DNA from 3 places in the Psychrobacter sp. Rd 27.2 genome. Region 2 is predicted to be linked to each of the others. Evidence: predicted binding sites of a transcription regulator. Region 2 holds the regulator's gene; each other region holds the start of a gene.
The links. Region 2 encodes PhoB, which activates phosphate uptake and scavenging genes when phosphate is short. Its sites were predicted from a motif close to TGTCATNAANCTGTCATAA; they were not measured.

Region 1: BTV99_RS01525 (porin) is a predicted target of PhoB. The motif match lies at 4,247-4,265, and genes of this name have one in related genera.
Region 3: pstS (phosphate ABC transporter substrate-binding protein PstS) is a predicted target of PhoB. The motif match lies at 3,819-3,837, and genes of this name have one in related genera.

The regions. Positions count from the first base shown of each region.
Region 1 is NZ_MRYB01000001.1:357,535-364,075, reverse strand. Features, by position in the region: gene BTV99_RS01540 (heavy-metal-associated domain-containing protein) at 1-11, opposite strand, end outside; gene kdsA (3-deoxy-8-phosphooctulonate synthase) at 48-923, opposite strand; gene BTV99_RS01530 (CTP synthase) at 1,239-2,873, opposite strand; gene BTV99_RS01525 (porin) at 3,061-4,110, opposite strand; gene BTV99_RS01520 (malate synthase G) at 4,731-6,541, opposite strand, start outside.
Region 2 is NZ_MRYB01000016.1:43,106-49,646, forward strand. Features, by position in the region: gene fadA (acetyl-CoA C-acyltransferase FadA) at 1-211, shown strand, start outside; gene BTV99_RS11670 (isochorismatase family protein) at 481-1,056, shown strand; gene BTV99_RS11675 (HD family hydrolase) at 1,208-1,861, shown strand; gene asd (archaetidylserine decarboxylase) at 2,139-2,975, opposite strand; gene dtd (D-aminoacyl-tRNA deacylase) at 3,087-3,542, shown strand; gene phoB (phosphate regulon transcriptional regulator PhoB) at 3,730-4,434, shown strand; gene phoR (phosphate regulon sensor histidine kinase PhoR) at 4,604-5,695, shown strand; gene BTV99_RS11700 (M23 family metallopeptidase) at 5,783-6,403, opposite strand.
Region 3 is NZ_MRYB01000004.1:179,495-186,035, reverse strand. Features, by position in the region: gene pstB (phosphate ABC transporter ATP-binding protein PstB) at 1-358, opposite strand, end outside; gene pstA (phosphate ABC transporter permease PstA) at 448-1,350, opposite strand; gene pstC (phosphate ABC transporter permease subunit PstC) at 1,417-2,370, opposite strand; gene pstS (phosphate ABC transporter substrate-binding protein PstS) at 2,580-3,746, opposite strand; TPP riboswitch at 4,019-4,135, shown strand; gene thiC (phosphomethylpyrimidine synthase ThiC) at 4,425-6,410, shown strand; gene BTV99_RS05575 (fructose bisphosphate aldolase) at 6,524-6,541, opposite strand, start outside.

The DNA.
Region 1 (6,541 bases), on a different contig from region 2:
TGAATCGCCATTATCTTATCCTCCTATCATGGGTTCCATTGACGGTATTAATGAGTATCTAACACCTCAAAACCTTTGACCAAGTCATCAATCTGTTTAAGCTGACGCAAAAACGGCTCCAACTGGCTGGTTCTGAGCGCACAGGGGCCATCGCATTTTGCCACTTCTGGATTTGGATGCGCCTCCAAAAACAGCCCCGCCAGTCCCGTTGCCATTCCTGCACGGGCAAGGGTGGTGATTTGCTCACGGCGACCGCCAGCACTGTCACTGCGCGCGCCTGGCTGCTGCAAACTATGGGTCACATCAAAAAACACCGGTACGTTCATTTGTTTCATGGTATCAAACCCGAGCATATCCACGACCAAATTGTTATAACCAAAGGCACTGCCGCGCTCACAAAGTATGAGCTTATCATTGCCACCTTCCAAGCATTTATTGATGATATGACGCATCTCATGCGGCGCTAAAAACTGCGCTTTTTTGATATTGATGATGGCATCTGTCTTTGCCATCGCATGCACCAAGTCAGTCTGACGCGACAAAAACGCAGGCAGCTGAATGATATCAGCGACCTCTGCGACCGGTGCGGCTTGATACGGCTCGTGTACATCGGTGATGATCGGTACTTGAAACTTTTCTTTGATTTGCCCCAGCCAGTCGATACCTTTTTCTAAGCCTGGGCCTCGATAAGAATGCAAACTAGAGCGATTGGCTTTATCAAAGCTGGCTTTAAACACATAGCCGATGCCCAAACGCTGACATATCTCGACATACTGCTCCGCAATCTCAAACGCCATCTCTTTCGATTCTAAGACATTTATGCCGCCAAACAACACAAACGGCTGATCATTACCGATCGTGATGGTGCTGTGACTGGGGGTGGTGAGCGTGATATGCGATTGCGCTGTGGTTAGATTGTCCATACCGCTATTTTCCTCTTTATTATAGTGATGTCTCTGCCTGATATTGTAACCGATAACCCAATGAAAGAAAGTATCCTAGCGTAATTAGACATGATCAAGCATTGTTATTGTCACTGCCCGACCAGCTAGGCATAACCCCCTGCATGTATAAAAGCAAAAAAGACCAATCCGAAGATCAGTCTTTTTATAGTAATGCTGTTATCGCATAACATTTATGATTGGTGCGAGCACAATTATTGCCGGCTCACTCATAGCTTTTTTAATAGTAGCAACTCTCTCTGCTAAACTAACGACTACTTCCTACTAAGCTAACAGCTACTTCGTTTCGCTATAGTCTTTTGCCGCTTTGACAAAGCTATTAAACAGCGGATGGCCACCACGAGGCGAGCTGGTAAATTCAGGATGGAACTGTACCGCGATAAACCATGGATGATCTGCAATCTCAACCGACTCAACCAAATGCTGTTTGGCAGAATAACCCGAGATACTCATACCCGCTTGCTCTAGTGGCTCGATATAACGATTGTTCATCTCATAACGATGGCGATGACGCTCAGTGATATTTTTGGTGCCATAAATCTGTGATAGCTTGCTACCAGCGACCAATTCTGCTTGCTGCGCGCCTAGGCGCATCGTGCCACCAAGATCTGAGTCATCGCTACGAATCTGTAGCTCGCCGCGCTCATCTAGCCATTCAGTGATCAGACCGATGATAGGCTCAGCGGCAGTACGATGAAACTCAGAAGAGTTGGCATCGATATGCAGCACATTACGGGCGTATTCAATCACCGCCAACTGCATACCCAGACAGATACCCAGATACGGCACTTTGTTTTCGCGGGCATAAGTGATGGCTCTCATTTTACCAGTGGTACCGCGCTCACCAAAACCACCTGGTACCAAAATCGCATCGGCATCGTTTAGACGCGCATACAGCTCATCGTCCGTCTCTAGTAGCTCAGCATCGATATAGTCAATTTTGACATCTGACTGATGCACGATACCGGCATGTAGCAACGCTTCGTTGATTGACTTATAAGCGTCTGGTAACTCGACATATTTGCCGACCATCGCCACCGTCACTACCGCTTCAGGGTTGAGCTGGGCTTCGACCACTTTGTCCCAATCGCTCAAATCCGCTTCTGGTACATCAAGACCAAAACGCTCACAGATTAGATCGTCAAGATCTTGCTCATGTAGGGTGCGCGGGATTTGATAGATGCTTTGGGCATCTTCACACATGATGACTGCGCGCTCTTCGACATTGGTAAACAGCGCAATCTTGCGGCGGTTGTCTTGCGAGATATGGTGCTCAGAGCGGCAGATGAGAATATCTGGCTGCAGACCGATAGAGCGTAGCTCTTTGACTGAATGCTGGGTCGGCTTGGTTTTGGTTTCGCCGGCACTGGCGATATAAGGCACCAGCGTTAAATGCATAAGCATAGCGCGATTGCGGCCAAGCTCTACTTGCATCTGACGTACGGCCTCCATAAATGGCAGCGACTCGATGTCACCGACTGTACCGCCAATCTCGATGATGGCGATATCGTAGCCTTCGCCACTGGCAAGAATCTTACTTTTGATTTCATCAGTGATGTGCGGGATGACCTGTACGGTACCACCCAGATACTCACCGCGGCGCTCTTTGTTTAGCACGTTTTGATAGATACGACCACTGGTAAAGTTGTTGCTCTTACTCATCTTAGAATGGCGTAAGAAGCGCTCATAATAGCCCAAATCTAAATCCGTCTCTGCGCCATCTTCGGTGACAAACACCTCACCATGCTGAAATGGGCTCATCGTACCTGGATCGACGTTGATATACGGATCCATCTTGGTCATCGTGACAGTCACGCCACGCGCTTCTAAGACCGCAGCAAGAGAAGCGGCGGTGATACCTTTTCCTAGTGAGGACACTACCCCACCGGTCACAAATATAAACTTGGTCATAGTACTCTTTCGGTAATTGGTAAAGAAGGATTTTACTAAAAATACGCCATAAAATATAGGGCAAAAATGCAAACTGTCTGAAACTCTTGTTTTCTACCTCAGCGGTAGACTTTTGTCACAAATAATACATACAACAAAAAAACCCACCCCGAAGGATGAGTTTTTTATTTATATTCTAATGGTTAGATTAGAATTTGTATTCTAGACCGCCACCAACTACAAATACTTCAGCATCACCAGTAATAGAGGTACCTGCAACTGTAACGTTATCAGCATTGTTCATACCTGCATAAGCATGTGCAATGATGTTGTCTTGATAGTAGTATTTACCACCAACAACGATTTGATCTGAATCAGCATTTTTCCAACCATTTAGGTTCGAGGTATTGTTATACTGGGTGTAGATAGTTGCTGGACGAGCAAAGTTGGCTAAGCCCATTGCTGCACTAAGAATGAAACCTTTTTCATCTTCATCGCCTGAGCCAGCGCCGTCAAAATCAGCTACTTGATATAAAGCACCCAATGTGATTGGAGCTGCAACATACTTGCCTAGGTCGACAGTTGCTGTACCACGGATGATATCACCATTGATGTTTTGGTCTTTATCGTACGCAACACCAGCAGTGAAGCCAGTACCTTGGTCAAACATTAGCGCAGCACCGAAACCATCGTCTTTGTTACCGTTATCTTCATCAGAGCTATACATGACAGAAAGTTGTAATGGTAGGTTATCGTACTTTGGAGTCATCCAAACGATTGAGCTGTTGATACGGCTACTATCAGCCATATTCAAACCACCTTGCTCTTCATTTGACTCAAGCTTGTTGCCACCTAGGTTATCCCAATAACCATCGTTAACGATTACGTTGTTTACATAATCTAAAGTAGATTGGTTTTTACCAGCACGGATCTCACCAAAGTTTTTGTTAACGACACCAAGATACGTATCACGGTTAGTGAAACCATCTTTATCACCGTCAACACGAGTACCATACTCTAGCTGATAGATAACGTCAGTGTTGGCAGTTAAGGCTTCAGAGCCTTTGATACCGATACGTGAAGAGTTAGAGTTAATCTCTACAGTGTCTTCATCATAATCATTTACGCTACCAGCTGCATCAAACTCAGCATTTACATAGTCGGCAGTAACAAATGCTTTACCATAGATAGTTGGAGCGGCATTGGCTGCAGAAACAGATAGAGCAGCAACGGCTGTAGCTAAAAGTAGTTTTTTCATGGGGTATCTCCACTTTACAATTGTAGTAATGAGCGAGCTATTATTAGCTGGTGCCCAATTGGTATCGTCACAAATCCTCAAAGATATAATGTGTAACTGGCTACCGAGATTAGTCAGAAACAAGTGTGGCGAAGTTTTATTACAGTAAGATGAAAAAACCATGACTTACATAACCAGCATCAAAAAAGTAACTGCCATGTAAACGTTGGTCTTTATCCTTCTGCTGCGTAACATCCGTTACCAAACTCATACTTCGAGTACAAGCATAACAACTTTGACATAATTTGCAACATATTTTTTTGTACTTTTAACGCGATATCTGGCGCACTCCATATCTTTTATAGCGCTCAGGCGTTAAAAAAAAACAGCCATACAATGCGCTTAAATACCAATGGTTTATCGTAAGTTTTATGACAAACCATTCGATTATGCCCACTGTATTGCGTACAAAAATAAAGCGCTACTTATTCACTGATAAGTAGCGCTTATAAGCGAAACAGCATTATCGCTATCTACTATCGACCCACTATCGACATCGGGTCAATATAGCCATGTAGCAATATATACATGCATCGACACAGCTTTTATGCCGATGCAATAGGATAGCGACGCACACTGGCTTAGACGTTGGCTTTTAGATCCAAGCGTGCTTGGTGCAATAGTGGCTCAGTGTAGCCGCTTGGCTGCTCGCGTCCTTTAAAGACGAGGTCACAGGCCGCTTTAAAGGCATAAGACTGCTCAAAGTTGTTTGCCATAGGCTGATAGCTACTGTCGCCGGCGTTTTGTTCATCGACAATCTTCGCCATACGCTTCATGGTATCCATGACTTGCTGCTCGCTGACCACACCGTGATGCAACCAGTTGGCGATATGCTGGCTTGAGATACGCAAAGTCGCACGGTCTTCCATCAGGCCCACGTCGTTGATGTCAGGCACTTTTGAGCAACCGACGCCTTGGTTTACCCAGCGTACCACGTACCCTAAGATGCCCTGCGCGTTGTTGTCCAGCTCTTGCTGTTTTTCTTCCTCTGTCCAGTTGGTGTCTTTGGCCAATGGAATGGTCAAGATATCGTCTAGGCTAGCACGCTCGCGTGATTTTAGGCTGTCTTGTACCTCGGCGACATTGACTTGATGATAATGCATGCTATGCAAGGTGGCGCCTGTCGGTGATGGTACCCAAGCGGTACTGGCACCAGATTTTGGATGCGCCGCCTTGGTCTCTAGCATCTCTTTCATCTCGTCAGGCTTGGCCCACATCCCTTTACCAATCTGCGCCACGCCCTGCAGGCCAGTTTCTAGACCGATATCGACGTTCCACTGCTCATAGGCGGGCTGCCATGCTTGCGACTTCATTTCGCCCTTGGGCACAAAGGCACCTGCGTTCATACTGGTATGCATCTCGTCGCCTGTACGATCCAAGAAGCCGGTATTAATAAAGATAACGCGCTCTTTGGCTTGGCGGATGGCTTCTTTTAGGTTTACCGTCATGCGGCGCTCTTCATCCATGATACCTATCTTGAGCGTATGGCGCTCTAGGCCGAGCAAGTCCTCTACCGCATTAAACAAATCATTGGCCATTTTAACTTCATCAGGGCCATGCATTTTTGGCTTGACGATATACATCGAGCCTTTGCGTGAGTTTGATAGCGCGTTTTTGCCTTTTAGATCGTTTAGCGTCAATAGCGGCGTGATCAAACCATCCATCAGGCCTTCAAAGATTTGCTCTTGACCATTGCCCAAATCGACCAAAATCGCTGGGTTTTGCATCAAGTGACCGACGTTACGAATCAAGAGCAATGAGCGACCTGGTAAGATCAGTGTGCCGCCCTCTGGTGTGGTGTACTCACGATCTGGGTTTTGCTTACGGGTGCGAGTTTTACCACCTTTTTCAAACGTCTCTTGCAAATCACCATTCATCAAACCGAGCCAGTTGCGATACACTTCGACTTTTTCTTCGGCATCGACCGCAGCGATTGAGTCTTCGCAGTCTTGAATCGCGGTAATGGCGGACTCTAATAGTACGTCTTTGATGTTTGCTGGGTCATCTTTACCTACTGGATGGCTGGCATCAATTTGAATCTCTGCGTGTAGGCCATTGTTTTTGAGCAAAATACCAGAGGGGCTATCTGCCTCGCCGACATAACCGACGAATTTTTCGGCGTCTTTTAGCTCAGTGCTGCTATCACCCAGCTTGACTTCCAGTTTGCCATCGACGACGCTAAAGCCTGTGACATCGGTATAAGAGCCTGAGGCTAGCGCAAAATGCTCATCCAAAAAGGCTTTGGCATAAGCGACAACAGCCGCGCCGCGCGTGGGATTATAGCTGCTGCCCGCTTCTTGACCATTTTCATCGCTGATGACATCGGTGCCATACAAGGCATCGTACAAGCTGCCCCAACGAGCGTTGGTGGCATTTAGCGCATAGCGCGCGT
Region 2 (6,541 bases):
TGTACTTAAAGCCTTGAACCTGACGGACAAGCAAGACATCGTCAACATCAATGGTGGCGCGATTGCACTGGGTCATCCACTAGGGTGTTCAGGTGCTCGTATCACGGTTACCTTGCTAAACGCTATGGAGCAGTCTGACACCGAGCTTGGCCTTGCAACCATGTGTATCGGCCTTGGCCAAGGTATCGCCACTGTGATTGAGCGTGTATAAGACTTTTAACGAGCAATGTTAGTCTGGTTTATTTAACAAAAACTCCAATCTCTATGATTGGGGTTTTTTTTATGGTTGCATGCTAAAAATTGTATGACAAACACGTGTTTATAACGTGTGCATAAGTTGTTAATAAAAATTATCTGCATTGACGCCCCTACAAATCTATGACTAAATAACAGTGAAGCGAACAAGCGTATGAAATGAATAAAACCTATAAGCCAGCACTATAATATAGCTATCATTGTCAGTCGTACAAGGAGTGTACTATGTCTACCATGATTACCGACCGCACGTATCGTATCGCTCGCGAAAATACCCAAGCGATGCTGATCGATGTCCAAGAGCGCCTTACCCCGCATATCTATGATCACGAAAATATCGTCAAAAAAACCGTGACACTGATTAAGGGGCTGCAGGCGCTTGATATCCCTATCATGCTCAACGAGCAGTATAAAAAAGGCCTTGGCGATACCTTGCCTGAAATTCGTGAGGTGCTTGCAGATAACAATGCCAAAAGCTTTGAAAAAGTGACCTTTAGTGCGTGTGATAACGATGAGTCATGGCACCATTTGGCGCAGCAAAACCGCAGTATTGTGTTACTGTTTGGGGCAGAGGCACATGTATGCGTCATGCAAACGGCGCTTGATTTGTTAGACAACGGTATGCAGCCGGTCATCATCGGAGACGCTGTCGGTTCGAGATTTCCGTATGATAAAAAACAAGCCATTCGCCGTATTCGCCGTGCAGGTGGAGTGATTAGCACGGTTGAGTCTATCTTGTTTGAGCTGTGCCGCAGTAGTAAAGATCCAGCGTTTAAAACCATCAGCAATTTGATCAAATAGCCTTTTGTCCAAATTGCTTTGTTTGTGCTGCCGCAAGTGTGTGGGTCAGATATAAAAATAGCGCTTGAGGCTATCAGCGCTATTTTTGCGTCTAGGGTCGGGTTTTGTACTAAAATGAGCGCTACATTTGCTGATTGCTTAAGAGAGAGCCATGCCATCCAACCATTCAATCCACCCGACACCTTCAAATGACAACCCCTTAACGGGTACTGCGCCTGCTGATCATATCGATATCGATGATGTGACGCATTTTTTATTAGAATTAGATGCGCTAAAGCGCGTCAATCGGCGCAGCTATGTCACCCAGACCACCCGCCGCGAAAACTCAGCTGAGCACTCTTGGCATTTGGCGATGGCGTGTTGGTCGATTGCTGACTTGTTTGCGCTAGACGTCAATCACGAGCAGCTGCTCAAGATGGCGCTGGTTCATGATTTGGGTGAGATTGATGCTGGTGATACTTTTTTATACGACAATACGCGTCATACGGCGCATATCGAGGAGCGTCAAGGCATGGCGCGCTTGCAAGCGGAGCGTGGCAATGGCATTGCTAACTTAGCAGCGGTCTGGGAAGCACAGGAGACAGGCGATAGCAAAGAAGCGCAGCTGCTACGGGTGGTGGATCGCTTATTGCCGTTTTTGCTCAACCTCAATACCAACGGGCAGACGTGGATTGAGCTGGGGGTGACGCGCTCGCAGGTGGCTGGCGCGCATGCCTTTATCAAAGACAGCTTTCCGCCTATTCATGACTGGCTGTCACAGCGTATCGACTATGCGACCAAGCAAGGCTGGCTAATCGATGCATGACCAATAAAATCGTTCGCTTGGGTCAGCTTGGGTCAGCTTGGGTCAGTTTGGTACGGCTAACGCTGGCCGCGGCACCTATCGGCAGCGGCGCAAAACTGGCACACGATGCCAAAAAAAATAGGCGTGCTGCGACCCTTCGATGCTGCCCAAAATCATCCCAGTAGCACTGTGCTTATTTTAGATTGATCAACTATGGTCACATAGATAGCCATTAAAAAACCCGGCCAAGCGTGATTATTCGCGCTTGACTGGGTTTTGTCTTAAAAAAACAGACAGATTATCTAGCGTTAGCCATACCCAATAGCTGTCCCATTTTTACCACACTATTGGCTTGCATGCTGTCTTGCCAGTCGGCTTCTGCGCCTTTTGGCAACACGACTATTGCTGTTGAACCTAAATAAAAACGTCCAAGCTCATCGCCTTTTTCAAGCTTCATGTCGTGCTCGGCCTCTTGAATATCGTCGGTACGGCTGATTTTGCCAGTGGCGACTGTCTCGATACCAGCGACGATCATCGCACCGACCATCACGACCGCAGCTTTGCCGTAGGCGGTATCAAACAGACACACCAAGCGCTCATTGCGCGCAAACAAATCAGGTATGTTGGCAGCCGTGGTGTTGTTGACAGAAAACAGCGTGCCCGGCACATAGCGGGTTTTGGTCAAGGTACCAGCAAACGGCATATGCACGCGGTGATAATTGCTGGGTGCCAGATAGACTGTGGCAAAACTGCCATCGGCAAAATAATGTCCATCTTCGCTATCGGCCAGCAGTTGGCCGATATCATAGTAGCGCCCTTTGGCTTGCAAAAGCTTATGATCGTCAATCTGACCGAGCTGCGAGATGATGCCGTCAGCTGGGCTGACAACCCCCTGCGGCGTGACGTCGATAGGGCGCGCGTCTGCTTTTAACTCGCGAGTAAAAAAGTCATTAAAGCTCTCATAAGCACCTAAGTTTTGGCGCTCATACTCATCCAAGCTGATATGATAGGCTTTTGCAAAGCTACGAATAAAGGTGCGCTTGACATAGGGGTGGCGACTGGCAGCCAAACGGCCAGCGACTTTACTGAGCTTTTGTTGCGGGACAAGCTGCTGCAAGGTGGTGAATACATTCATAATATGGCGACCAAAATAAAGGTGAGAGAGTAATAAATAGGCAAATAAATGATGATATTTTATCATGGACGGCCTAAGTTTGTATGAGCATAATTGGTAAGGGGAGCATAAATGAAAGCATTGATACAGCGGGTACATGGTGCGAGCGTCAGCGTCGATGGGGGTTGTGTCGGGCGTATCGAGCGCGGCGTGCTGGCATATATCGGCTTGGGGCCTGAAGACGACCTACAAACGGCCAAGCGAATGATTGATAAAATCCTTGGCTATCGTATTTTTGAAAACGACGATGACCCTACCAAATATGGCAAACTGGACAAAAATGTCCAGCAAGTCGCTGGCGGGCTGCTGCTGATATCACAGTTCACCCTGATGGCGAAGACCGACAAAGGCCGGCGTCCTGATTTTGGCGGTGCCATGCCACCAGAGGCAGCGCGCGTACTGTTTGCTCAGCTAGTCGACTATGCCAACAGTCAGCACCCTCAGGTATCGACGGGTCAGTTTGGCGCAGACATGCAGGTTGCGAGTATCAATGATGGGCCACTGAATTTTATATTAGACGTGAGCTAAAGCATCAAATGTGAATCATGATGGTGAGTGCCGTCTGTTTAAGGGAAGTGGCTTGGTCTATAGCAGCCGCTTAAATGACAAATGTCATCAAACTGTCACAATTACCGCGTTTAATAGGCAAGCAGTGGCGAGTGATTATCGCTCTTTTTTATACGTCTGTTTTGTCCCTTATCACTGAGAATACCCTATGTATAATGAGCAAATTTTGATTGTTGAAGACGAACCTGCAATCCGCGAGATGGTCGTAATGACGCTAGAGATGGCCGGTTTTGATAGCTTGCAGGCAACGGACGTATCAGAGGCGCACCAACAAGTGGTCGACCATCGGCCAGCGCTGATTTTGCTAGATTGGATGCTGCCTGGGGACAAAAGCGGCATTGATTTTTGTCGTATGCTCAAAAGTGATGAGCTACTCGCTGAGATACCCGTCATCATGCTGACAGCCAAAAGCGAAGAGGACAGCAAGGTGCACGGTCTGGATGCGGGTGCAGATGATTATATGACCAAGCCTTTTTCGACGCGCGAGCTGATCTCAAGGATCAAAGCGGTGTTGCGCCGTAGCAATGCTTTGAGCGCCGACAAGACTATTGAGATAGGCAAGTTAAGCCTCGACCCCAAAAGCCAGAGAGTCATGGCGTCTGGGCAAATCATCGATGTCGGACCGACTGAATATCGGTTGTTGGCGTTTTTTATGAGTCATCCTGAGCGTGCCTATACGCGCACCCAGCTGCTTGATCAAGTGTGGGGCGGCAATGTCTATATCGAAGACAGAACCATCGATGTGCATATCAAACGCCTACGCAAACTGCTGCGCCCTCATGACTGCGATAAGCTGATACAAACGGTGCGCGGTACTGGTTATCGCTTCTCAAGCGTTGTTGAGGCCAAGTGATCGGCGCTCATACTGTCAAAATAGCCGCCGCAATTCTGTTGCCAGTCCAGCTATAATCACCATAATTATCAGTAAGTGATTATCAGTAAGGGCTACTTAGCAGATAGAGATAATCATCATTATGATAACGAGATAACAAGTAGGGCAAAAAATAGGTCACGAAAAATGGATGAGTAACATAATGTCAAAGCAATGTATCGAACAAGATATCTCAGAGCCGATAGCGCTACAAAACACCACCGATCAATTAAAAAAAATAAGAAGTGCGCTGCGGGCGCTGCGCGATGCGGTGATTTTACTCAATGACAGTGATGGTCTGGAGTGGTGGAATCAGGCCGCTGAAGATTTACTATTATTGCAGGCAGCAGATAAAGGCCGATGTATTTTTGACTTTATTGACGCATCTGAGTTTCGTCAGTACTATCAAGCGCCGACGCTGGCTGACGAAGGTGTACATATAAAGTCATGGCGCGCGCCTGAGCGCTATTTAAAGTGTGAGCTGACCCCATTTGCCGACGAAAAGCTATTGATCATCTACGATGTGACGCGTCTGCATCATCTAGAAGAGATGCGCCGCGACTTTGTGGCCAACGTTTCGCATGAGCTGCGTACGCCGCTGACCGTGATGATGGGGTATTTAGAGAACTTTTCGGATCAGCCAGACATGCCGCCGCACTGGAAGCGCGGCTTTGAGCTGATGACCCAGCAGACAGCGCGCATGAATAGAATCGTCAATGATTTATTGCTGCTATCGCGTATCGAAATCGAAGAGACTCATGAGCTGCATTATATCGATATGATCAAGCTGCTGACTCATATCTATGATGATGCACAGGCCTACAATCAAGAGTACGGTCATAGCATCCATCTACAGATAGATACCTATGATGGGCTGTACGGCTCAGAGATATATCTGACCAGTGCCTTATCCAACCTGGTGATCAATGCGATTAAATACACGCCAAAAGGTGGCGATATCACCATCAGCTGGACCAAAACAGCAGAGGGTTGCCGTTTCGCCGTCGAGGACAATGGCATCGGTATTGCGCCGCAGCACATTGCCCGCCTGACAGAGCGTTTTTATCGTATCGACAAGGGTCGTAGCCGTGCCACAGGTGGCACAGGCTTAGGGCTGGCTATCGTCAAACACGTCTTATACCAGCATGAAACCAACCTACAAATCAAGTCGGTAGAAGGCAGCGGCTCGACATTTAGTGCGGTGTTTCCGCCAAATTACGTGCGCTCTGCGGCCATTAGCTGAGGTTTGATGGCTATTAATATAATATTTGATGGCTATTAGCCAATGTCAGATGGATACGCAAGCAATCGTCGTGCTTATCATGACAGGCTACCGGGCAGGCTCGGATTTTTGCAAAAGCGGGTAGGGGTTGACCGCATTGCCTTGGATATAAATCCCATAATGTAAGTGCGGCGGTGTGCCCTTGGCGATGCCGCTATCGCCGACATAGCCGATGATATCACCCGCATCGACCCAGTCATTGGGGGCGATATCGGCATACTCCTCTAAGTGCGCATAGTAGTGGCCAGCGCCGCCAGGACCGACGATGACCACCACACGCCCGCCTAGGGTGTTTTCGCCAACCTTACTGACGATGCCTGCTGTCGTCGCTTGTATCGGTGTGCCTCGCGCGGCAAATATATCGATCCCTTCGTGTGTGCGGCCTTGACTGCGCGCTGCGCCCCACGTGTCGCTTAGGTTTTGCTGAGGCAGTGGCGAGGGCAGGCTGTTTTCTGTTGGCAGATCTTGCTGCAATAAGCTGAGCTGTTGCCATTTGGCGATGACAAAGGATTGGGTTTGCTGGCTGATGCTGGGCCATAATCTGTCTAATACAAACAATAACATCAACAATACTGCTGCTCTAATCAGCAGTTTGAGCAGGCGGCGAAAAAACCTAGGCCGCGGTGGTGGATTGGGCCTTGGTGGTGGCTTGTTGCCATCGGCGATCATAGCGATCCTTTGTCAGTATGGTCATAGATATTATAAGAGACCTGCGCTAGCAGGTTTGTATCGCATTGTTATATCTGCTTGTTATCTTTGGCTTTTAGCCCCATAAACACAAGGCAGTCTATGGGATACCGTGCGTTG
Region 3 (6,541 bases), on a different contig from region 2:
TGCCTTCTGCACGCATGCCAGGATATAAATCATACATACGGTTAAAAGTACGGAGCAGGGTTGACTTGCCGCAACCTGACGGGCCGATAAAGGCGGTGACTTTTTTATCAGGAATGTCGATATTGATGTTTTTTAGCGCCTGAAACTCCCCGTAATAAAAGCTTAAATCACGAATTTGCATCTTCGCTGCTGGCATGTCTTTGGGAATATCATGCAGTGTTTGCTTGGTTAAGTTTGCCGAATTTGGCTGCGACAGTTGCGTGGGCGTCGCCATCGATCTATGTAGTAAGCTGGCTGTGGTCGTATCAAAGTTGCTGCTATCTGCTGTGCTACGCGTTTTGCTGATGACGTCATTCATAATGTTATCCAACCTAGCTTGATGAATATAAATTTAAGTAAATGCTGTATGTAAAGTGATTTGGCGGTAGGCGTTATCGACTCTGGCTGCTATTTGCTGGAGCTGCGACCACCGATAAACCTTGCCAATACATTTAGTACCAGTACCGAAGCGGTAATCAGCAATGCAGCGGCCCATGCAAGTGCATGCCAGTTGTCATAAGGGCTCATGGCAAACTGGTAGATAGTATTTGGTAAGTTAGCAATCGGCTGGCCCATATCGGTACTAAAGTATTGATTATTCAATGCCGTAAATAGCAATGGCGCGGTCTCACCGGTGATTCTGGCAAAGGCTAATAGCACACCGGTGGTCAGCCCCGCTCGAGCCGCCTTAATCGTCACTTGCGTGACCATCTTCCACTTCGGCGTGCCCAGTGCATAGGCCGCTTCACGAATGCTATTGGGCACCAGATTGAGCATGTTTTCTGTCGTGCGTACCACCACTGGCACCACAATCAGTGCCAATGCTAGTGCACCCGCCCACCCAGAGAAGCTTTGACCTTTGACCATCAGCGCATAAATAAACAGACCAATGACAATCGATGGAGCAGAGAGCAAAATATCATTTAAAAAGCGCGTCACTTTGCCAAGCAGGCTGCCTTGCGCAAATTCAGACAAATAAATCCCTGTCATCAGGCCAATGGGCGCACCGATAAACAATCCTGAAAACGCCAACATCACCGAACCGACAATGGCGTTACGTAGGCCGCCTTCGCTCATCGGCGGCGGGGTATCGGCGGTAAAGATAGGCATCTGTATCATGCCCTGAAAGCCTTCGACAAACAGCGTCACCAATATCCAAAACAGCCAAATCAAGCCAAATACCATCGCCGACATGGCAAAACCCAAACCCAGCTTATTGGCCCAGCGCCGTTTGTTATAAAGGCGCTTGTCGTAGCGGCTATCAAAGCCAGTCTGCGCAGGTAACGCTGAGTGCATCGCATTAGTAGGCATAAAACTCATTTCCCATATTTTCATCAGTACCAATAATCATCAAAACCTATCAAATCAATCGAATCATTAGCGGTTGCCTGCTTTTTGGTCCATACGCATTAGCATGAGCTTAGCCAGCGACAGCACAATAAAGGTGATGATAAATAGTATGAGGCCAAGGTGCAGCAGCGAGGCCAAATGCAGCTCACTGGATGCTTCGGCAAACTCATTGGCCAGTGCTGAGGTAATGGTGACGCCAGAGGTAAACAGACTTGGACTGATATTAAAGGCGTTACCAATAAGGAAGGTCACGGCCATGGTCTCGCCCAGCGCCCGACCCAGTCCCAAGATGACACCACCGACCACGCCTGCCTTGGTATAGGGCAAGATAATCTTAAACATCACTTCCCAAGTGGTCGCACCCATGCCATAAGCCGATTCTTTGAGCAGGTCTGGCACGACAGAGAAAACATCACGCATGGTAGCTGCAATAAAAGGAATGATCATAATGGCAAGCACTAGTGAAGCGGTAAACATACCGAGACCCATTGGCGCACCGGTAAACAGCTTACCGATGATAGGCAAAGGGCCAACGTGTTCGATAAACCACGGCTGAATGTGATCGCCAAAAAACGGCGCAAAGACGAACAGCCCCCACATACCGTAGATGATAGAGGGAATACCTGCCAGCAGCTCAATGGCGATGCCGAGAGGCTTTTTTAAGAAATTCGGACACATCTCGGTCAAAAATATGGCAATGCCAAAGCTGACGGGTACAGCGATTAAAATAGCAATAAACGACGTCACCAGCGTGCCATAGATCGGCGCCAGCGCACCGTACTCATTGGCAACCGTGTCCCAGTTGTTACTGGTATAAAACCCGAGACCAAATGCTTGAATACTCGGCCAAGCGCCAATGATCAAAGAGAGCAAAATACCGCCCAATGATAGCAGCACGAGGATAGCAAATGCCTTGGTGGCATTGACAAATAGTGCATCGTAACGTTTTTGTTTTGCCAGTTGCGACCTTAAATCATTCATAAGTGTCTCAGCATTAAATAATATTAAATCAAAATCTTGAAAAGACTCATCAGGTCTTATCACAGCAAACGAAACCTTAATAAAGGGTGCTATTAACGGTAATGGATGACGCAACTTTTGAATTTGTTGTGATAAAACCTTTGAGACAACCACCGGAGAATAGGTGTCTCAAAGGGGCTTACAAGTACTGCTATACATATATAGACAAACTACTGAGCTGGAGTGTAGACAGGCTGTCCATCATGGCCTTTGACCTCATTCCACTTGTCTTTAAACAGTGCCACTGCGGTATCAGAGAAAGGCACATAATCAAGCGCCATGGCACTATCATCACCTTGGGCATACGCCCAATCAAAGAAGTTCAACACGCCAGCCACTTGCTGCGGGTTTTCTGGCTGCTTATGTACCAAGATAAAGGTGGCAGCGGCGATGGGCCACGCTTGCTCGGTCTCAGAGTTGGTGATGACTTTATAAAAGCCTGCTTGCTGTGACCAATCGATATCACCTGCCGCAGCAAAGGTCTCAGCAGATGGCTGCACGAAGTTGCCCGCCGCGTTTTTGAGGGCAGCGTGCGCCATGTTGTTTTGCTTGGCGTAAGCATACTCGACGTAGCCGATAGCGTTTTTCATGCGGTTGACGTAGCTTGATACGCCCTCGTTGCCTTTGCCGCCTGCCCCTGTGGCAGAGGTTGGCCATTTGACGGTTTTATCGACACCCACGCTGTTTTTCCAGTCAGTTGAAACCTTCGCCAAATAATCGGTAAAGTTAAAGGTCGTGCCTGAGCCATCTGAGCGAAACACGGTGGTAATGGCAGCATCTGGCAGGGTCAAATCTGGGTTCAAGGCGGTGATGGCAGGGTCATTCCATTTGCTAATCTTACCCAGATAAATATCGGCTAAGGTTGCGCCGTCCAGCTTTAGCTCACCTGGCCCCACGCCATCGATATTGACAATCGGTACCACACCACCGATAACGGTCGGAAACTGAATAAGGCCTGCCGCGTCCAGCTCTTCAGGGGTCATCGGGGCGTCAGATGCGCCAAAGTCGACGGTTTTTGCTTGGATTTGTTTGATACCGCCTGAGGAGCCGATAGACTGATAGTTGACCTGACCGCCAGTCGCGGCATTATAGTCATAGGACCATTTGGCATAGATAGGCTGCGGGAACGACGCGCCCGCACCAGTGATGTTCATGGCGATGTTTTCAGCTGATTTAAAATCGCTTGCTGGAGAGGATGTCGCTGTGTTGGTGGTTTCGGCCACTGTCGCCGCGCTGGTGTCACTCTGCGCTGCTGACTCTGCGGTGTCGGTGGATTTATTACAAGCGGTGAGTACTAAGGTGCAACTAACGGCGACTGCCAATAACGAATAACGCATGTAGGACTCCTAAAGTTTGACAACGATTGAACAAAGCATGATTGGTGACATGTGTGACATCTTGACAAGTTTTTATGACAGTTTGATGACAACCGCCCAACTCTTTTATGTGCGTGACAAATAGGGTCAAATCAGTCGGCGCTTGAGGCTAACACTCATTAGCCTGCGTGTCATAACTCACGGTATTTTGCACACGTTGACTGACATACCGATGGTCAAACACCAGTAGCCCTCATGGCAGAAGTTTGTTAGTATGAGACTGATTTACAACACTGACAGACTCGGGGTGCGGTGTACGAATGGCTGACTGCCTTTGTACATTCGCTGAGAGATCACCCGCCGAACCTGATGCGGTTAGTACCGACGCAGGGAAGTCTTCAGCACTTTATTATGTATGGCAAAGACGGGCAGAAATGCCTTGTTATCCTCATGACTGTTAGCCTAAATACCCGCTTGGTGGTGCTAAGCTTTATAGGGTTAAGTAGTGCTCAATAATGATGAGGGATACCAAGCGTCGCTTACAGGTTGATGACATCCTCCGCGAAGGCAGGTTTTCGCGATGATAGATTTGACAGCCAGTAACGACGACGCAGAAAAAATTGTCTAGATGATAAGTGCTACCCCCGCAGCTTCTGGCGGTGTTGCTTTTATTCAAAAACCAACACGCTAGGACAGCATATGACAACCTCAACCCTACCTCCAAAGACCCAGAAAAACGCCTCTGACAAAAAAGCTGACGCGCTAAAAACCCCTGCGCACCGTAGCGCCAAAGACACGCGCTTTGAAGAAGACGCGCGCGACCTACACCGCATTCTCCCCGCCTCGCAAAAAGTCTATATCGAAGGCTCTAGACCTGATATTCAAGTGCCGATGCGCAAGATTACGCTGGATCCCACGCCTATTCAGGGCGTTGATGAGTCCGACTGGGAGCAAAACCCGCCTTTTTATGTTTATGACACCTCAGGCGTCTATACCGACCCTGATGCCCAAATTGACCTAACCCGCGGCTTGCCCAAACTGCGCGAGGGCTGGATAGCCGAGCGCGGTGATACAGAGCAGCTAAGCGGTTTGTCCAGCTCATACGGGCAAGCGCGTGCGCGTGATATCACCACAGCCAATCTACGGTTTGCCCATATCGATAAGCCGCGCCGCGCCAAAAAAGTCAATGGTAAAGCAGGCAATGTCACCCAGATGCACTATGCGCGCCGCGGTATCATCACCCCTGAGATGGAATATATCGCCATTCGTGAGACGCAAAAGCAGCATGAGCTGACCGATATGCGTCAGCATGACGGCGAAAGCTTTGGTGCCAACACCCCAAAAATCATCACCCCTGAGTTTGTACGTAGCGAGGTCGCGGCCGGTCGCGCCATCATCCCGAATAATATCAATCACCCTGAGTCTGAGCCGATGATTATCGGGCGTAATTTTTTGGTAAAGATTAACGCCAATATCGGTAACTCAGCGCTCGGCTCCTCTATCGATGAAGAAGTCTCGAAGATGACATGGGCGACGCGCTGGGGCGCAGATACCATCATGGATTTGTCGACAGGCAATCATATCCACGAGACCCGTGAATGGCTGATTCGTAACTCGCCTGTGCCCATCGGTACGGTACCGATTTATCAAGCATTAGAAAAAGTCGACGGCATCGCCGAAGACCTAACGTGGGAGATATTTCGCGATACACTTATCGAGCAAGCTGAACAAGGCGTTGATTACTTTACCATTCATGCAGGCGTGCTGCTGCGCTATGTGCCACTGACGGCCAATCGCTTGACAGGTATCGTCTCGCGTGGCGGCTCGATCATGGCGCAGTGGTGCCTTGCCCATCATACAGAGAGTTTTTTATACACGCATTTTGAAGAGATTTGTGAGATCATGAAGCAGTACGATGTGGCTTTTAGTCTAGGCGATGGTCTGCGTCCTGGCTGCTTGCAAGATGCTAATGACGAAGCGCAGTTCGGTGAGCTGCGCACGCTTGGTGAGCTGACAAAAATCGCATGGCAGCACGATGTACAGGTGATGATCGAAGGCCCCGGACATGTGGCGATGAACCGCATCAAAGAAAATATGGACTTGCAGCTAGAGACTTGCAGCGATGCGCCGTTTTATACTTTAGGGCCGCTGACCACCGATATCGCACCCGGTTATGACCATATCACCAGTGCTATCGGTGCGGCGATGATTGGCTGGTTTGGCACCGCCATGCTCTGTTATGTGACACCAAAAGAGCATTTAGGACTGCCGAATAAAAAGGATGTGAAAGACGGTATTATCACGTATAAAATCGCCGCGCATGCTGCTGATCTCGCCAAGGGCCACCCAGGCGCGCAAGCTCGCGATAATGCCTTGTCCAAAGCGCGCTTTGAGTTCCGCTGGGATGATCAGTTTAATCTGGCACTCGATCCTGATACCGCCCGCGAATACCACGATGAAACGCTGCCAAAAGACGCGCATAAATCGGCACACTTTTGCTCGATGTGTGGGCCTAAGTTTTGCTCGATGAAAATCACCCAAAACGTCCGTGAGTACGCCAAGGGTTTGGATGCGGCAGAAAGCTTAGGCACAGAAGCGATGAGTGCAGCTGATATTGAACAAGGCATGCAAGAGATGACTGAAAAATATCATAGCGAGGGTCGACAGCTGTATAAAGAGGTATAACTTCTCTAATTTGACAGCTGTATATTTAATTACTTTATATAGCAAAAAGCTCGCTTCTACATGCATAAGAAGCGAGCTTTTTTATGATAAGTATTTCTTGGCCAAAGAGCTGTTTACACATTTGAGGCCTG